Regions from separate parts of the Marinobacter sp. ST-43 genome, predicted to be linked through region 2. Evidence: predicted binding sites of a transcription regulator. Region 2 holds the regulator's gene; each other region holds the start of a gene.

Region 1 (4,729 bases), on a different contig from region 2:
ACCAGAATAACCTCGTCGATTTCACCAGCCTTCAGGCCCGCATCCTGAAGAGCAATCTTACAGGGCTCCAGGCTGCGCTGAACCAGGTCTTCCACCAGCGACTCCAGCTTGGCACGGGTCAGCTTCACGTTCATGTGCTTGGGACCAGACGCATCTGCAGTGATGTACGGCAGGTTTACGTCGGTCTGCTGGCTGCTGGAGAGCTCGATCTTGGCCTTCTCGGCCGCCTCTTTCAGACGCTGCATGGCCAGAGAGTCGCCGCGAAGATCGATGCCGGTGTCTTTCTTGAACTGGTCAGCCAGATATTCAATCACTTTCAGGTCGAAATCTTCACCGCCCAGGAAGGTGTCACCGTTGGTGGCCAGCACTTCGAACTGGTGCTCGCCGTCTACGTCCGCAATTTCGATGATGGACAGATCGAAAGTACCACCACCCAGGTCGTACACAGCAACGGTACGATCACCGCTCTTCTTGTCCAGGCCATAAGCCAGGGCCGCAGCAGTTGGCTCGTTGATGATCCGCTTCACTTCCAGACCAGCAATCTTGCCAGCATCCTTGGTCGCCTGGCGCTGGCTGTCATTGAAGTACGCAGGCACGGTGATCACCGCTTCGGTTACCTTTTCACCCAGGTAGTCTTCTGCAGTCTTCTTCATTTTTTTCAGAACTTCTGCAGACACCTGCGGCGGCGCCATTTTCTGACCCTTCACCTCAACCCAGGCGTCACCGTTGTCTGCCTTGGCGATTTTATAGGGCACCATCTTGATGTCTTTCTGAACCACGTCATCTTCAAAACGACGACCAATCAGTCGCTTGATGGCGTACAGAGTGTTGTGCGGGTTGGTCACCGCCTGACGCTTGGCTGACTGGCCAACCAGAGTCTCGTTGTCATCGGTGTAGGCGATGATGGACGGGGTGGTGCGATCACCCTCTGCGTTTTCAATTACCTTTACCTTGTCGCCATCCATGATGGCCACACAGGAGTTTGTGGTTCCCAGGTCGATACCAATAATCTTGCTCATCGAATCACTCCAAATCTTTCTGAATGCTGTTCCGGAGAATGCCTACCCCGGCCTTTGCTGTTTAATCGCTATATTGGCGCTCTGCTCGACTTTTCAAGCCTGCTCGTCGATTTTTGGCGCATCTTCTGCCTTGGCCACTACGACCATGGCCGGACGAACCACCCGGCCATTAAGCAGATAACCTTTCTGCACAACCGCAACCACGCTGTTAGGCTCGGCATCCGGCGCCGGCACCATGGACATGGCTTCGTGCTGCTGCGGATCGAACGGCTCACCCACCGGGTTGAGTTGTTCAACGTTGAATTTCTTCAGGCTGTTCATGAACAGCGTCAGGGTCATTTCCACACCTTCGCGAATGGACCCAACCAGCTCGCCTGCGTTTTCGTGACCCTCGGTGCTTTCGACCGCCTTCTCCAGACTGTCGGCCACAGGCAACAGCTCTTTCACAAACTTCTCGAGCGCAAACTTGTGAGCTTTTTCCACATCAATCTCGGCCCGGCGACGGACATTCTGCATCTCCGCCTGTGCCCGCAAGGCCTGCTCCTGGTACTCCTGCAGTTTCTGCTGCAGCACATCCAGCTCGGAGCCCTGCTCCGGTGACTGCTCGGCATCCTGGTTACCTGCAGCCTGCTCTTTCGCCGCAGCTTCTGCTGCCTCGTTGCGTTCTTCTACCTGTTCGTTGCGCTTTTCGTCAGCACTCATGACAACTCCTGATAACGTTTTCACGGCCACGGAGGCCTGCAGAAATAACCACTCCCGCTTGTGCAGAAAGCAGGAAAGAATCGCTTTGCGAACCGATATGGGGCCCGCTTCCCGGGTTTCAACCGTCACCCACGCAATCTTTGATGTTTTCATCATTTCCTGTTTGCAAACCGGAAAAACCCTGTATATATTCACAGCAACTGTATAAACGAACAGTGGCCAGAGTTATTACTTGCTCAAGAACGAGCGGAGGTTGCGGCATGCTCACACAACTCACGGTATCGAACTACGCCATTGCAGAAAGGGTTGAACTCCAGTTCAACCGCGGTATGACAGCCCTGACTGGGGAAACCGGCGCCGGCAAGTCGATTGTGCTTGATGCCCTTGGCCTGGCCATGGGAGGCCGGGCCGATGCCGGCGCTGTTCGCCATGGCGCCAAGCGTGCCGACATTACCGCCAGCTTCGATATATCCCGCATCCCCGAAGCCCGGTTCTGGCTGGACAGCCATGAGCTGGACGACAAGGACGATTGCATCCTGCGCCGGACCATCAGCAAGGACGGCCGCTCCAAGGCATTCATTAATGGCCAGCCCTGCCCGCTGTCACAATTGAAAGAACTGGGCGGCCTGCTGATGGATATCCACAGTCAGCACCAGCATCAATCCCTGCTGCGTAAGGAAACCCACCGAAAGCTGCTGGACGAGTTCGCCGGCGCGGAAAGCCTGGCCGACGAAACCCGATCTGCATGGAAAGCCTGGCACCAGACGCGTCAGAAACTACAGCAACGCCAGCACAATGCTGATGAGGCCGAGGCCCGTTTACAGCTGCTGCGCTATCAGGTGGAAGAGCTGGACAGGTTGGCGCTGGGCGAGGACGAACAGACAACCCTGGAAGCCGAACAGGCACAGCTCAGCCAGGCCGACGCCGTACTTCACAGCAGCCACCAGGCCGCCCTACTATGCACTGAAGATGAGGTTTCAGCCGCAGATCTGGTGCGCCAGGCACTGCACCAACTGGAGCAACTGCCGGTTGATGTGCCGGCACTGACCGACACCATCCAGATGCTGAACGAAGCACAGATTCAGATTTCAGAAGCCGGCGACAACCTGCGCCGCTTCGTAGACGACTACGAAGCCGACCCGGTCCGACTGAACGAAGTGGAAGAACGGCTCAGCGCCATTTATCAGATGGCGCGCAAACACCGGATCACCCCGGAGGAGTTACCGGAATTGCATCAACGCCTGAGCCAGGAGCTGGCCGAACTGGATGGCGGCGAAGGCAGCCTGGAACAGCTTCAGGCCGAGCTGGAAAACCAGCGGGCAAGGTTCGACGCCCTGGCCACCAAGCTGACAGAAACACGCCATAATGCCGCCATGGAGCTCGACCAGCGAATCGCCCGGGAGTTGGCACAATTGGGCATGCCATCGGTGCAGTTTGTCAGCCACCTGAGCCGGAACAGTGATGACGAGCCCGCGCCTCACGGCATGGAAGAGGTGGAATTCCTGGTGAGTGCCAACCCGGGCCAACCCGCCCGATCGTTGGCCAAGGTGGCTTCCGGCGGTGAACTTTCCCGCATAAGCCTGGCCATTCAGGTGGTTGTGGCACAAACCTCCACCACACCAACTTTGGTGTTCGACGAAGTGGATGTTGGCATCGGTGGCGGTACCGCTGAGGTCGTCGGCCGCCTGCTGAGATCACTGGGCGAGAACGGCCAGGTACTGTGCGTCACGCATCTGCCGCAGGTCGCGGCCCAATGCCACCAGCATTTGTTCGTCAGCAAGTTTACGGAGAAAGACGCGACCTATTCACGCATAGAGCCGCTGGATGATCAGGGTCGGATCAGCGAAGTCGCAAGAATGCTTGGCGGAGTGGACATGACAGAACAGACCATAGCCCATGCCCGGGAGATGTTTGTAAAGGGCCAGGCAACCCATCACTAATCCCCCTCTCGTTTCGGAGAGCTTCTGGGCCAGCCTTGTCGCTGGCCCTTTTTTTACTTCTTATCGGACTTCAGTGGTTTTACGTAGAGGATCAGGCTGTGATCAACAATTTCATAGCCGTGCTCTGCCGCAATCTTCTGCTGGCGCTCCTCGATGATCTCATCCACAAACTCAACAACCTCACCGGTCTGGGTGCAGACCATGTGGTCGTGATGATCATCGCCGGCCATCTCGAAAACGGCGTGACCACCTTCGAAGTTATGACGCAACACCAGGCCAGCAGCTTCGAACTGAGTCAGCACCCGATAGACGGTCGCCAGGCCCACGTCATCGCCCTGGTCCAGCAGCTTTTTATAAACGTCTTCAGCACTCAGGTGATGTTCTTCGGCATTCTCAAGAATATTGAAGATCTTGACCCTTGGCAGAGTAACCTTCAGACCGACTTTTCGTAATTCGGCGTTTTCAGATGACATGTTACCATTCGCTCTTTGGTGTGCCTCACGGCTTCCGGTATGATGAAGCCGCAGTACGACGGATGACCCGTTTCACACCTGCTCAACGCAGGCGAATTCAAGATAGAGGATTTCCCCCGGCGATGCAAAAGCTCCCCGCTATCGTTCTTATTAGCATTTTATCCTTGTCCGGCTGTGTTTTTCCGGGCGTTTACAAAATCAATGTCCAGCAGGGCAACATTGTCACCGATGAGGAGCTGACGGAACTGTCCGAGGGCATGCCCAGAAGTCAGGTTCACGCGCTGCTGGGAAGCCCGTTGATGCTGAACCCCGTCGACCCGTCCCGGGAATACTATGTTTACACCTTTCAGCGCCGGGGCAACGAGATCGAAGAACAGCGCATCATCGTTTACTACGAGAATGATCAGCTGAGCCACTACGAAGCCCAGCTCCTGGAAGAAACACCAGCCTACTAGCGCTTACGCTTTCTTTTTAGCCCGGTTCAGGCGAGCCTGCTTGGGATCAATCTTGAGTGGGCGGTATAGCTCCACCCGGTCGCCTTCTCTCAGAGCATGCTCGGCTGGGTTCTTCACCATTTTGCCGAACACCCCCATAT
Region 2 (4,729 bases):
GCAGGCCTCCGTGGTGGCGAGCGGCTATATCACAGACGAACTAAGCCTCCGTTATGGTGTTGGCATATTTGAACCCATTACCACGGTAGCCCTGCGCTACGATTTGGGCCGCTACTTCTATCTGGAGGCCGCCAGTGGTCTGGCGGCCTCACTGGATATTTTCTATACACGGAACTTCTGAGTGGCCAGGTCAGTCCAGCTCGAAGGTGGCGCTGACGGTGGCCTGGATTTCCCTGGGGCCCACGCTTGAAACGGCGTCACCGACCATTTTCGATTCCGCTTGCATCATCGGTACCGGACGATGGCCGCCATTCACATTCAGACTGACCACTTCGCCACAACGTTGCTCGAGTTGCTTGGCGACAAACTCGCAGCGGCTTCTGGCATCGGCGATGGCCCTTGCCAGAGCCTCGCGTTCCAGCCCCTGCTCGTCTGAGTGGAAAAACTGGTGGCTGCCAAGATGATATTGCAGCCCCAGCTTGTTGGCTTCACCAATCAACGGATTCAGCAGATCCAGATCGTTGATCGAGAAGCTGACGGTCTGGCTTGCCACCGATACTCGCTTCGGATCCTGGCCTTGTTCCCGTACAGGAAGCATGCGAGTGTAAACGCTGAGATCGGCATCAGAATAGTCGTCCAGCTCATTACGATAGGCCGCAATGGCCTGGCGCCACTCGTCCATGGTGTCGGACACCTGTTCAGAGGCCTTTGCGGCATCCGGGTGCTCGGCCGTGACCGAGAACTGTAGTCTGGCGCTGTCTGGTTCGTAACGAACAATACCTTCGCCACTCAGGCTCACTTCTCCGGCACTGGCTGCCGCGGGTATTACGGTGACGGCGGCGGCGAGCGCAAGTGGCAGTCGACGTTTGATCATGGTCATTCTCCTTATGAGTGGAACTCCTGGCCTTCCCGGTTATCCAGTCGTTCCAGTTTCCGGGCCCGGGCAGCGTGCACAAAGTGGCTGAAGATGCGACGGTGCCCGGTGTGGTAAAGCAGGTATTCGGGGTGCCATTGCACTCCCATCAACCATTGTCGGCCGGTGTTTTCGATGGCCTGCACAAACAGGTCGTTGTCCACGGCCGTCACTCTGAGATTCTGTCCAAGGCGCTTGATGGCCTGGCTGTGAATGCGGTTGGCGCCAATCACGTGGCTGTACATCAGGCCTCCCAGACGGCTGTCCCGGACCAGGCGAACCGTTTGGAGGGGTAATAACAAAGGTCGATGTCGGGTATGTACCCGCAACGGGGTAACGTTCTGGCACAGGGACCCGCCGTGAAAGACGTTGATAAACTGTGCACCGCGGCAGATACCCAGCACCGGAATGTTAATCGCCTCCGCCTGGCGGAGAAGCTCGGTGTCGGTAGCATCCCGTTTCAGGTCATACCTGGCCGTCACCTGGGGTTGTTGACCATAGCGGCCCGGATGCACGTGGGTGCCGCCCGAGAGTACCAGCCCGTCCAGTAGTTCGACGTTGGTACGGTCGCCCGGGCGGATGTAGTGTGTTCTGGCGCCATGCAGGCGCAGGCCCAGGCTGATCAGCCGATGGGCCATACTTCGCCGGGCCGGGCCACTGATGCCGATGGTGAGGCCGGGGATGTCCGTTTCGCTTTCCCAGTCAGACATAACCGTGCTGATGCAGCCATTCATCGGTGGTCTCACGCCAGGAGCGGGTGAGATTGCGGAAGCTGAACTTCCGGGAGTCGTGGAATTCGCCCCGCAGGGCATCAAGATCCTGACGGTTGTTGGCAAGCTGCTCCAGCACTACCCAATCGTTCCAGACTGTGGAGAAGTGCCAATTGGGATTGTCGATATCACAATCCGGCAGCCGGTAGTGCAGAGTAGGACGACTTTTGATCCTGGGGTCCTGAACGTATTCGGACAACAGCGATTCGTTCAGATGAGCGAACAGTGGCAGAAGATCCAATGCCTTGTTCCGGGTAGGGTTGTAGTGCAGATAGTCCCTCATCAGTGTGTCCAGGTCAGGACGGTAATCGTCCGCCATCAGCTTGTCTGTGTAGCGGCTGCTCCAGGGCTCGATGTAGGTGGTGAACTTCCGGCTGATATCCAGCTGATGCCGGGACTTGAGCCAGTCATACAGCAGTGCGAACGCCTGCAGGTAACGTACCAGGGTCTCTGGTTCAAGATCGGGCAGTTCCGGGTTAAGTTGAAGCCCGAACGCAAAATAGATGGCCTCCCGGCTGCCTTCAGCACCCAGGTCTCGCAGTTCGTCTACCAGATTTTCGATCATGCCCAGAGCCGACATTGCGAGCGGTGGCCCCACAATCTCTAACGGCACAATCTTCTCGGCGGCAAAATCAATGACGTCCATGGCGTGGTTGCCGAGTTCCCGAATGGATTCCGGGAGCCGCTCGTCGGCAAGATCCAGGTCTTTGATAGGATCAGAGTCCAGCTCAATGGTGAATGCTCCGGCGTCCGTATCCAGTCGGGTGACATAACGGGATGTCAGCTCCGGCTCGCCCCCAAGCAATCGGGCGGCATGCTGGACCAGGGCCTCGTAGGTCAGGCCGGACAGTTCAATCTCAACCCCGACTTTTCGTTCCTGGCCGTCCCGGTTTGTCGTTTGTTCCGGCATCTTGCAGCGGTCGTGTGCGGTCATGGTTGTGTGTGGCTTCCCTGTGTCTGGTTTGCGTCACCATAACATACAGGCTGTTGGTCGCCCGTTACAGGAAGGAAACGAAACGTAGAGGGCTTTACACTGGATAAAACACTGTATATAGTCAGTTCACTGTATAAAAAAACAGGATCGAAATTCCGGAGCCCGACTGATGAAACTGACTGCAAGACAATCCCAGGTGCTGGACATTATCCGACGTTACGTGGATGAAACCGGCTACCCGCCCACCAGGGCTGAAATTGCCGCAGAGCTGGGATTCCGTTCCGCCAACGCGGCGGAAGAACATCTGAGGGCTCTGGCAAGGAAGGGCGCCATAGAGATGGTCCCGGGGGCCAGCCGAGGCATTCGCTTGCCGGAGGCCGAAGAGGATCTGGGCCTCCCTGTCATCGGGCAGGTTGCCGCCGGCAGCCCGATTCTGGCGCAGGAACATATTGAAGATCACTGCACGCTGCAGCCGGGCTTCTTCTCTCCTTCAGCAGATTACCTTTTGCGGGTACGGGGGATGAGCATGAAAGACATTGGGATTCTGGATGGTGACTTACTGGCGGTGCACAGTACCCAGGATGTGCATAACGGTCAGATTGTTGTCGCTCGTGTCGGAGAGGAGGTCACCGTCAAGCGTTTCCGCAGGGAAGGCAACAAGGTCTGGCTGATTGCAGAGAATGAGGAGTTTGCTCCGATTGAGGTCGATCTTGAAGAGCAGGAATTGTTTATTGAAGGTCTCGGCGTAGGCGTTATCCGCCGCTCCGATCTTCACTGAGTACCGTATTCGGCAGCGCATGGCGCAGGTAGGTGAGTAATGGAACAGTTGAGCTTCACTCAGAACATGGCATTTCAGCCGGCAGCTGTTGTTGCGGCTGGCGCGGTTTCTTCCTCTGGCCCAAAGGTGCCGGCGGCCAGGGCGACAGCGTCCGGTTCGGAGCGACGTTCAGAGTCTGGCTTCGGTGGCAATGTTACCGAGATTATTCTTCCAGAGGAGCAGGTGGAGAATTTCCAGTTGCTACTGCCAATGCTCACACAACTCAACCAGGAGAAACGTTGGCTGGCGTGGATTGATCCTCCCCAGTCCCTGGTGGCCAAGTGGCAGAAAATGCACGGCATTGTGGCCAGTGAGATTCTGGTGTTGCGGTCAACGGCAGAATTCCCGGCACAAGAGTTGGCTGAGCGAGCGCTGGGCGCAGGCACCTGCCATGCCGTTGTGCTCTGGACTCACAAGCTGGGCCGTGCGGCGCTGGAAACGTTGCAAAAGGCATCTGCCAAGGGTAATAGCCACGGTGTGGTGTTGCGCCAGAGATAACGGGTGCTCAATGCAAGGTGTAGTGGGGCTGATTGTCGGCGAACTCGCCTTCGTCCTCTTCCCAGTCAATGTCGTGGCTGATGTTGCCAGCGGCCTCGATGCCAGCGGCAATCATCGCCTTGGCGACGTTCATGTCCCGGTCTTCCAGCATTTCTCTGGCCTCGTCAGAGAATGAGATGCGCACAAGTGGAGCTGCGTCGTCATCAATCCGGCGAAGCGCGTAGTCGCCGTCGGCGAGTTGTACAATTTCAAAAAACGAAGGTGACATTCATTCAACCTATATCTGCTGTCAGCGTATGTTAATGGATTGGCTCCGGCAGGCGGATTACCACTCGCTGTGTTGCTCGTCTATCTCTCTGGTCAATACGGTCATGGCAGCCAGTATCTTGTTCAGAGCCTGAATGGACCGATCTGGCCCCTGATCCGCCGAAACCGCAATGATGTTTTCTTCCGTCACGGTTTTCCGTGTCTTGGGCGGTTCTCCAGCGGCAGCCTCCAACTGATTCAGCTGTTGCCACCAGCTGCCTGGTGTTTCAGCCAGTTCCTTCAACATCCCGCCTTCCGCAATCGCATAGGGAAACAGCGCTTCCAGCTCGTCAATGGAGGCCGGTCTGTCGACCTTGTTCTGGTGACATCGGGCAATCATTACCAGCAGGAGTCCGCGAGCCCGCAGCAACAACTCAATGGCACCTTGCAGTTGGGCTTCTCGTTCTGGCGCAGTCGCCGCTTCGTCTTGCTCAACCCGGACTAGTAACGTTTTGGCCAGAAACAGCTTTTGCGAAACCAGGGTGTGCCAT
Region 3 (4,729 bases), on a different contig from region 2:
CTGGACAAAAATGCCTACTCACGAACGATGGACAACGCACTGTCCCGTATTGAAGGCTTCTACAACCGCTACGCCAGTTGATCAAATCAGGCCGGCGTCAAGACTGGCCGCCACTGCCATACCCAACTCGTAACACTGCTCTTCAAACTCGGGCCGGAATTCACCCCGGCATACCAGTGCATCCTGCACCAGCTTCCAGCGCAGCCCTGTGGTTATGGTCTCAATAGCTCGGCGGGTCCCGGTACCATCATGGCCGGCACGGATATAAAAGGCAAAAGGCAGGCCCTGGGTTTTCTCCAGGCAGGGATAGTAGCTGCGGTCGAAAAAGTCTTTCAGGGCGCCAGACATGTAGCCGAGGTTTTCCGTGGTGCCCAGGATGATGGCGTCGCATGCGAGGATGTCTTCGGGGCCAGCTTCGAGAGGCGCCTTTACCACCACCTCTACCGCTTCGATGTCCGGATTACGAGCGCCATTTTCGATGGCGCTCCGTAATCTCAGGGTATTCGGAGACGGGGCATGAGCCACAATCAGCAGTCGCTTCATGTCACGCCTCCCTATCTTTCTCTTTTTAGAATTTATAGCAGTTCGCCATTGGCTTCAGCAGGAGCCTCCGCCGTCTCTTTCTTGACCGGCTTGGGCATCAGCTTGTCACGCACTTTAGCCTCGATTTCATTGGCGATATCCAGGTTCTCTTCCAGGAACTTACAAGCGTTTGCTTTGCCCTGGCCGATCTTGTCGCCGTTATAGGCGTACCAGGCGCCGGATTTGTCCACAAAGCCTTCTTTCACGCCCATGTCGAGCACTTCCGCCATGTGGTAGATGCCCTTGCCGTACATGATCTGGAACTCCGCCTGCCGGAACGGAGGCGACACCTTGTTCTTGACGACTTTTACGCGGGTTTCGTTGCCCACCACCTCGTCGCCGTCTTTCACCGAACCGATACGGCGAATATCCAGACGCACAGAGGAATAGAATTTCAGGGCGTTACCACCGGTGGTGGTCTCGGGGCTACCGAACATAACACCAATCTTCATACGGATCTGGTTGATGAACACCATCAGGCAATTGGCGTGCTTCACATTACCGGTAAGCTTGCGCAGTGCCTGTGACATCAGGCGAGCCTGAAGACCCACGTGGCTGTCGCCCATCTCGCCTTCGATTTCCGCTTTCGGGGTCAGGGCCGCTACCGAATCGACTATGATCACGTCCACCGCGTTCGAGCGCACGAGCATGTCGGCAATTTCCAGCGCCTGCTCACCGGTATCCGGCTGGGAAACCAGCAGCTCATCAACGTTAACACCCAGCTTTTCCGCATAAACCGGGTCCAGTGCGTGCTCGGCATCCACAAAGGCACAGGTTTTACCCTGTTTTTGCGCTTCCGCGATAACCTGCAGAGTCAGCGTGGTTTTACCGGAGCTCTCCGGGCCGTAAATCTCAACGATCCGGCCGTAAGGAAGACCACCAATGCCCAGAGCAACATCCAGCCCAAGGGAGCCGGTGGATACGGCAGGAATCGCCTCACGGGGCTGGTCGCCCATCTTCATTACAGCACCTTTACCGAACTGACGTTCGATCTGGCTCAACGCTGCGCCGAGTGCTTTCTTGCGGTTATCTTCCATTCTTGCAAACCCTCGTTACCAGGGCCGCTCAACCTTGTTGGCCAAAGCGGCAGAATCCGGAGAAAACCTGAATAGCCATCCAGTGTTTTCCTGTATATTTGAACAGTATTAAAACATATGGCCAGAAGGAGACCAACCCCCGGAAAGGTGAAAATCCTCACAGGGTTTCGACAAATCCGGTAACTCCTTCTAATACATACAAAACCGACTGCCGGCGCACCTGATCCCGATCGCCATCGAAATGCGCTACCCGGGCTTCGGTGTTGTCAGCCCGGCTGCCCCAGGCAAACCAGACCGTACCAACCGGCTTGTCTGCACTACCCCCACCCGGCCCGGCAACACCGCTGATAGCGACGGCAATATCCACGCCTGTGGCACGTATGGCACCTGTCACCATCTGTCGCACCACCGGTTCACTGACCGCCCCGCACTGCTCCAGAGTATCAGCCTGTACGCCAAGGATGGCCTGCTTCGCGGCGTTACTGTAGGTCACCAGACCCGCCATAACATAGGCGGACGAACCCGCCCGGTCAGTCAGCACCTTGGCCACCCAGCCACCGGTGCAGCTTTCAGCGGTAGCGATGGTCATCCGCCTGCGCTCAAGCGCCGCCGCCAGCGCGTCACCAGCCTTGGCCAATTGTCCGTCGGTCACATTCATACGGTTCTCCCGTTTCCTGTAATGCCCGTCGCCATTCTCAGGCTCCGGGAAAACTGTCAACAAATCCGCGATCAATGCGGTCTTTCCACTTCCAGACCCAGGCGCCCGAAAACGTCAAGGGGCCATAACTACCAATCGCCGTGCAGTCTCCCGCCGCCAACAGGTACAACGAAAACCTGCGCGGATAGAAACGCACCAACGGTTTACCCGATATCGCAGCCGCAAGATTGCGGGCCAGTATCGGCCCGGCACGAACCGCGTGTACCCCGGAACGGTCCAGCCGTTGGTCAACCCGGCTACAGGCATCTCCGGCCACAAACACATTGTGGTGAGACGTGCTGCGATGGCTGGCGTCTACCCTGACAAAACCGGCTTCGTCTACGGCCAGGCCGCTGGCTTCCAGAAAGGGCAGAGCCCTGCCACCGGTAGATACCAGAACCGCATCGGCCCGCATTCGTCGCCCACCAGCCAACCGGACCCCATCAACCACCGGTTCGCCATACTCCTCAACAATCTCGACACCGCAGCGCATCAGCGCCCGCCGCACCAGGCGGCGAAAGCGGGGACGAAAGCCCGGCACTACACCATTGCTGCCGGCCACCAGAACAACGCCCGCCTGGTCGCAGTCCGCTGATCGCCGGGCCAGGGCCATAGCGATCTCCGCACCTCCAGCGCCTCCACCAAGAACAACAATGCGCGGGCGCGCTCTGGCGCGCAGGGATCTTTCGGTTGCCGGCCAGTCTTCAGCAAATCGTTCGACGGGCTTAACACCGAGGATCATGCTGTCCGGCTCGTTCAGCACGGCACTGTCACTGGCCGATCCAACATCGACAGAGAGCAGATCGTAGGGCACCCGTTCACCACTTGCCAACACGACCTCCTGCTCGGCTGCCCGCAATTCAACAGCCCGATCGAGCACCAGCCTGCCACCGGCGGCGATCACCGTGGGCTCGACCAGGACACGACACTGATCGAGGCGATAGTGCCCGGCCAGCCAGCCCGGGATCATCCCGGAGTAGTACTGCCACCGGGACGGTGACACCACCACCAGCTCCGTTTCCGGCAACGGCTCGCGCGCGAACTGACGCAACGCCACCATGTGAGCGTGGCCGGCACCCAGCAAAACCAGTCGTTTCATAACCTCATCTCCCGCCTGCCATGCTCACCACCCCGAGCTCTGATATGCTCCTCTCAGGAGGCCACCAAAACCCATGTTGCGACACCCAATACGCGAAGAAGATCCCCGGCTCGCAATCATCGTCCCCGTTCTCAACGAGATCGAGGGTATCGAACCGCTGCTGAGCCACCTGGAAACCTGGCGTCAGCGGGGCGCCGAAATCATTGTGGTGGATGGCGGCAGCGACGACAAATCGGACAGTCTCATTGAAGCAAGGGGGGTTCCCCTGATCCGCTCTGCCCGCGGACGCGCAACCCAGATGAATGCTGGAGCCCGCACCAGCCAATCGCCTTTCCTGATGTTCCTGCACGCGGACACCCGGCTGCCGGAGCATGCGGACACGCAAGTGATGACTCACCTGGCACGCTCAGAAACCAGCTGGGGCCGTTTTGATGTTTGTATCGACGGCCGCTCCGGCCTGTTGCCGATCGTTGGCGCCATGATGAACCTGCGCTCGAGACTGACCGGCATCGCCACCGGCGATCAGGCCCTGTTTATGACTCGAACCCTGTTCGAGCAGGTCGGAGGCTTTCCGGAACAACCACTGATGGAAGATGTGGAAATCTGCAAACGCCTGAAACACATCACGCCCCCGGTGTGTCTGAGGGACAGAGTGGTCACCTCCGGCCGGCGCTGGGACCAGCGCGGCGGCTGGCGGACGATCTTTTTAATGTGGCAGTTGCGCTGGGCCTATTGGCGCGGCGTTCCCGCAGACCAACTGGCAGCCCGTTACCGATGAACCAGACACGTATTATTGTTATCGCCAAAGAACCCCGACCTGGAAAGGCAAAAACCCGCCTGATCCCGGCGTTGGGCGAGGCCGGTGCCGCCCGGCTGGCAGACCGCATGCTGCGGCACACTCTAGCGCAGGCCCTCGACGCCAATATCGGCCCGGTGGAGCTCTGTGTCAGCCCGGATCCTGCGGCAGAATACTGGCAACAGTTGGACCTTGGGGACCGAGCCATCCTGTCTTCCCAGGCTGAAGGTGACCTGGGCCATCGCATGGCGGAAGCCGCCAGACATGCCCTGACAGCCGGCTTACCGGTGATCCTGATCGGAACAGACTGCCCGGATCTTGACGCCAACCGACTCAGGCAAATGGCCGGCGACCTCCTGAACCACGATGCCTGCCTTTGTCCGGTCGCCGACGGCGGCTATGCCCTGCTGGGGCTCCGGCGTTTCAGCCCGACCCTCTTCACGGATATACCCTGGAGTACCGAACAGGTGGCCGCCATCACCCGACAGCGTCTGGCGGCCCTGGGGTGGCGGCTGGCG

What was found. The regulator LexA, encoded in region 2, represses DNA repair genes until DNA is damaged. The targets are predictions, from matches to a motif close to CTGTNTNNNNANACAG.
Region 1: recN (DNA repair protein RecN) is a predicted target of LexA. The motif match lies at 1,922-1,937, and genes of this name have one in related genera.
Region 3: recA (recombinase RecA) is a predicted target of LexA. The motif match lies at 1,710-1,725, and genes of this name have one in related genera.

What each region holds. Positions count from the first base shown of each region.
Region 1 covers NZ_JASSVO010000003.1:99,652-104,380, forward strand. The annotation lists gene dnaK (molecular chaperone DnaK) at 1-1,019, opposite strand, end outside; gene grpE (nucleotide exchange factor GrpE) at 1,113-1,721, opposite strand; gene recN (DNA repair protein RecN) at 1,982-3,661, shown strand; gene fur (ferric iron uptake transcriptional regulator) at 3,715-4,134, opposite strand; gene QPL98_RS06465 (outer membrane protein assembly factor BamE) at 4,257-4,589, shown strand; gene QPL98_RS06470 (RnfH family protein) at 4,593-4,729, opposite strand, start outside.
Region 2 covers NZ_JASSVO010000001.1:50,850-55,578, forward strand. The annotation lists gene QPL98_RS00215 (translocation/assembly module TamB domain-containing protein) at 1-181, shown strand, start outside; gene QPL98_RS00220 (SIMPL domain-containing protein) at 191-874, opposite strand; gene QPL98_RS00225 (gamma-glutamyl-gamma-aminobutyrate hydrolase family protein) at 886-1,623, opposite strand; gene QPL98_RS00230 (amidoligase family protein) at 1,616-2,617, opposite strand; gene lexA (transcriptional repressor LexA) at 2,784-3,395, shown strand; gene QPL98_RS00240 (cell division inhibitor SulA) at 3,435-3,932, shown strand; gene QPL98_RS00245 (hypothetical protein) at 3,940-4,200, opposite strand; gene QPL98_RS00250 (DUF6586 family protein) at 4,258-4,729, opposite strand, start outside.
Region 3 covers NZ_JASSVO010000010.1:63,101-67,829, reverse strand. The annotation lists gene QPL98_RS13095 (PilZ domain-containing protein) at 1-81, shown strand, start outside; gene QPL98_RS13090 (flavodoxin family protein) at 82-543, opposite strand; gene recA (recombinase RecA) at 576-1,619, opposite strand; gene QPL98_RS13080 (CinA family protein) at 1,777-2,277, opposite strand; gene QPL98_RS13075 (FAD-dependent oxidoreductase) at 2,315-3,415, opposite strand; gene QPL98_RS13070 (TIGR04283 family arsenosugar biosynthesis glycosyltransferase) at 3,489-4,193, shown strand; gene QPL98_RS13065 (TIGR04282 family arsenosugar biosynthesis glycosyltransferase) at 4,190-4,729, shown strand, end outside.